One region of the Microlunatus spumicola genome, then DNA from elsewhere that is predicted to be linked to it. Evidence: predicted binding sites of a transcription regulator. Region 1 holds the regulator's gene; the other holds the start of a gene.
The links. Region 1 encodes LexA, which represses DNA repair genes until DNA is damaged. Its sites were predicted from a motif close to TCGAACANNTGTTCGA; they were not measured.

Region 1 (2,391 bases):
CGACGCCCAGCTCTCGGAGCTGACCCGCCGCTTCAGCGCGGAGGAGACGACGAGCCTCTTCGGCACGCTCTCGCTGTGGCAGGGCGTCGACGTGCCCGGCGCGACCTGCCAGCTCGTGATCATCGACCGGATCCCGTTCCCGAGGCCGGACGAGCCGCTCACCCTCGCGCGGCAGAAGGCCGTGGCCGACGCCGGGGGGAACGGCTTCATGAGCGTGGCGGCGACGCACGCCGCGCTGCTCCTCGCCCAGGGTTCGGGTCGCCTCGTCCGCAGGAGCAGCGACCGCGGCGTGGTCGCGGTGCTCGACCCGCGGCTGGTGACGGCCCGCTACGGCTCGTTCCTGCGGGCGTCCATGCCGGACATGTGGGAGACCACCGACCGCGAGACCGCGGTGGGCGCGCTGCGTCGGCTGGCGGAGCGCGACTAGCGCGCCGCTCGACGGCGGCGCGCCCGCGCGAGCAGACCGCTCAGAGGCGGCGGAGGACCGCGACGACCTTGCCCAGGATCGTGGCGTGGTTGCCGTCGATCGGGCTGTAGGCCGGGTTGTGGGGGAGCAGCCACACGTGGCCGGGCTCCCGCTTGAACGTCTTGACCGTGGCCTCGTTGTCCAGCAGGGCGGCCACGATGTCGCCGTTGTCCGCGTTCGGCTGCTGGCGCACGACCACCCAGTCCCCGTCGCAGATGGCGGCGTCGATCATCGAGTCGCCGCGGACCTCGAGGGTGAACATCGTGCCCTCGCCGACGAGCTGGCGGGGCAGGGCGAAGACGTCCTCCACGCGCTCCTCGGCGAGGATCGGCCCGCCGGCCGCGATACGGCCGAGGACGGGCACGTGCACGGGCTCGGGGTAGGCGTTGACGCCGGAGTCGTCCATCTCGACGAGCCGCGGGCGGCTGCTCGGGAGCGACGGCGCGGCCGGGGCTGATGCGGCGGCACGCCGGTCCTCGCCGGGCAGCAGCACCTCGAGCGCGCGCGGCCGGTTGGGGTCGCGGCGCAGGAAGCCCTTCTGCTCCAGCGCGCGCAGCTGGTGGGAGACGCTCGACGAGCTGGCCAGGCCGACCGCCTCACCCATCTCGCGGATGCTGGGCGGGTAGCCCCGGGACTCGACCGTGTCGCGGATGACCTCGAGGATCCGACGCTGGCGCGGGGTGAGGCCCGTGCTGTCGGCGGGCCCGTCCGGCAGCGAGCTGACCGACGCGGACTCGCCGAGCTGCGCCGCGACCTCGGCCTTGGTGGGCCGCCCTCGGCGTCGGCCGGGACGCTCAGGTGCGGAGAGCGGGGTGTCAGGCGTGTCGTCGTGAGCCATGAACGGCACTTTAGGGATGACGTCGAACACATTCAAACACCTGTTCGAGCGTGTCGCGGCCGGATGTGCAACGGCCGCCCAATCGGGCCGGCCTGGAGCCCCGCAGTCTGTGCACTGGCGGGAGGCCGATCGACCGGCGTTCCACTTCTGACGTGCGCGCCCGACGACACCTGGTGCGCGCCCGCCGGACCCGCGCCCGACGGATTTTGTCAGACCCCTCTGGTGTGCTCTGGGACATGACGTCGTCGAACACCGATTCGAATGTGCTTGCGCTCGAGCCTGCGGTGCGATACACATCGAACACGCGTTCGATCGAACCTACGTTCGACCGGACGCCCGACCCGCTGAGGAGCATCACGATGAGTGTCGCATTCGCCGAGCCCGTCCTGGACCGACCGAGCACCGAGGTGCGGGTGGGTCGCCCGGGCCCTGCGCCCACGCGGACGACCCCCCGGCGCCCCGGTCCGGGAGTCGGCCCCACCGCACGCCCGCGCCGGGTGCGCTTCACGGCGCCGGCCGTCGCCGGACGTCGACCGGGCCCCCGGGCGTGCGAGGGCGTCGCGGCGGCACCGGTCGCCCGCACGTGGCACCTCACCGAGCGCGGCCTGGCCGTCGTGCTGGTCGTCGCGGCCGCGCTGGTGGCCGCGAGCATCGCGGTCGTGGGGCTGACCGCGCTCCGCGTGACGAGCGAGGGCTACAGCCCGAGCCACAGCTCGGCGTCGGCTCCCGTCCTCGTCCAGCCCTGACGCCCGCCGGCTGCCGGCCGGCGGTTCAGGTCCGGCGCTCGTGCGGAGCAAGCGGCGGCACCGGCGTCCGCACCACGACGGTCTGCGCGATCTTGTCCGCGAGCGTCTGGTGCTCGTCGTCCCAGAGGGGCCAGAGGTAGCCGACGTACGCGGCGCCGTCCAGCACGTGGAGCAGGTCGCGGACGAAGGCGTCGAGCGGCCCGATCGGCCGCCCCGACGCCCGGCCCACGAGCCACGTCTTCATGATGCGCTTGCCGATGGTCTGGCCGGTGCGGCCGGCGAGGAAGTAGCGGTTCCAGACCGCGAGCCCGAAGGCGCCGAGGTAGAGCACCGTGCCGACG
Region 2 (2,391 bases), 1.1 Mb from region 1:
GCTCACGCCCCACCTCCGGCGCGCGACGACGTCGCCCTCGGGGATCGTGACGATCACGGTCGCCGGGGTGCCGCCCGCGTCGGGCAGGGTGCCCGAGCGGAGCAGCCGGTCGCAGACCTCTTCCAACGCGTCGTGGGTCCGCTGCCCGTGGTGGCGCGGATCGTCCTGCTGGACCTCACGCCCGTCCTCCAGCACCACCGTCGCCAGCCGCGGCTTCGCCAGTGGACCCAGGACGGCTCGCAGCTTCGCCCCGACCGGCCCGGTCAAGCGACCTTCCACCGACCACATCCCGTCGCGCAGCCGACGGAACGCCAGGTGCCGCCGGTCCACGTTCAGCAACTCCTGCGGCCGGGTGCCGTCGGGATCGATCCGGTCCACCACCTGCTGGGCCGCCAGCCGCAGGTCAGGCGGCGCCAGGGTCCGGGTGAACCCGGCCAGCAGCTCCTCGGCCGTCTCGAGGTCGGCCGGGTCGAACCCCCGGTGGTCGACCGTGCCGAGCGCCCGAAGGCAGACGTCGAGCTGCTCGGGGCTGGCCTCGCCCGCCCGCTGCACCTCCGCCAGCGCGGGCCGCAGGGGCAGCAGCACCTCGCCGGTCATGGCCACGCGCTCGCTCAGCGCCTCCGCCGCCCGCACGCGACGGGTGGCTTCACCGCGCGAGAGCCGTAGCAGCCAGGACAGCAGCGCGGCCGTGCTCGGCTGCCCGACCGCGTGAGCGGTGGCGCGCCTCTCGAGCTCATGGACCAGTTGGTGGTCCACCAGCGCGCTGCGGTTGCGCACCTGCTCGAACCGCCGGGCGAAGCTCAGCAGGCCTACCTGGTTGAGCCCGTCGAGACCGGCGCCCTCGACCGCCGCGACCAGGAGGTCCTGGGCGGCGGCGAAGGCGTCGAGAGCGTGCTCGACCGCCGCCGCCTCCCGCTCCTCGACCACCCCGATGACCATGACCTGAACCTACGAGGAGCCACTGACACTTATCGAACACCTGTTCTACTCGACCAGGACGGACCACACCTGGCCGCAACCGAACCTGTCAGGGGAGCCCGCTAGCGTTCCCCAGGTGCCACCCGAACGTCTGAGCCCGGCCCAGGCCCGACGGGTCGCGCTGGCCGCGCAGGGGTTCGGGCGGCCGGCGCTGACCCGCCCGGTCGGGATGCGCGACGTGGTCGGGCTGACCCACCGTCTCGGCCAGTTCCAGATCGACTCGATCAACGTCGTCACGCGCGCCCACTTCGTCCCCACCTTCTCCCGCCTCGGCCCGTACGACCCGGCGCTGCTCGAGCGGGCCGCCTTCCGTGCGCCGCGGCGGCTCTTCGAGTACTGGGGGCACGCCGCGAGCCTGCTCGACGTCGACCTCGAGCCGATGCTGCGCTTCCGGATGAGCGAGGGCGCGCACGCGTGGGGCGGAGTGGACGCCGTGGCGCGGGCCAACCCGGAGCTGGTCGACCTCGTCCGCACCGAGATCGCCGATCGCGGGCCGCTGAGCGCTCGGCAGCTCGAGGTCGAGCACGGCCAGGACGCGCGCGAGCGCGACCACTGGGGCTGGAACTGGTCGGCGGTCAAGACGGTCCTCGAATGGCTCTTCTACGTCGGCGAGGTCAGCTCGGCGAGGCGCAACAGCCAGTTCGAGCGCGTCTACGACCTGCCCGAACGCGTCCTGCCCGCCGCGGTCCGGGCGCAGCCCACGCCGACCGTCGCCGACTCCGTCCGGGGCCTCGTCCGACGAGCGGCCGTCGCGCTCGGCGTCGCGACCGAACCCGCCCTGCGCGACTACTTCCGTACGCGCCCGGCCGCGACGCAGCAGGCCGTCGCCGAGCTGGTCGAGTCGGGCGAGCTGCTGCCCGTCGCGGTGGGGGACCAGACCCGCCCCTGGTACCTGTGGCACGAGGCCCGGCTGCCGCGCAAGGTCCACGCCCGCGCGCTGCTGAGCCCCTTCGACTCCCTGGTCTTCGAGCGCGCCCGGCTCGAGGCCCTGTTCGGCTTCTTCTACCGCATCGAGATCTACGTGCCCGGCCCCCGCCGCGTGCACGGCTACTACGTCTACCCGTTCCTGCTCGGCGACCGTTTCGTCGCACGGGTGGACCTCAAGGCCGACCGGGCGCACGGGGTCCTGCGCGTCCTCTCGGCCTGGGTCGAGGACGGCGCCGACCCCTGGGAGACCGCGGCCGAGCTGGCCGCCGAGCTCGCGTCCATGGCGGCGTGGCAGGGGTTGTCGGCCGTCGAGGTGCTGCCCAGGGGTGACCTCGCCGCCGCCCTCGAGGCCGCCGTCCGCGCGTCCTGACCACCGCCTCCTTGACTTTCCCCCAGGCCGCGGGTTTAGTGGCTGCACGTTCTTGTAAACGTTTACAAGAGGGCCGGACCAGCGAGGGGGCTGAGGTGATGGCGACGTTGATGGAG

Region 2: ABD665_RS05215 (DUF222 domain-containing protein) is a predicted target of LexA. The motif match lies at 972-987, and genes of this name have one in related genera.

What each region holds. Positions count from the first base shown of each region.
Region 1 covers NZ_BAAAYR010000001.1:41,399-43,789, forward strand. The annotation lists gene ABD665_RS00190 (ATP-dependent DNA helicase) at 1-427, shown strand, start outside; gene lexA (transcriptional repressor LexA) at 468-1,304, opposite strand; gene ABD665_RS00200 (hypothetical protein) at 1,664-2,050, shown strand; gene ABD665_RS00205 (RDD family protein) at 2,076-2,391, opposite strand, start outside.
Region 2 covers NZ_BAAAYR010000001.1:1,155,376-1,157,766, reverse strand. The annotation lists gene ABD665_RS05215 (DUF222 domain-containing protein) at 1-939, opposite strand, end outside; gene ABD665_RS05210 (winged helix-turn-helix domain-containing protein) at 1,055-2,275, shown strand; gene ABD665_RS05205 (substrate-binding domain-containing protein) at 2,374-2,391, shown strand, end outside.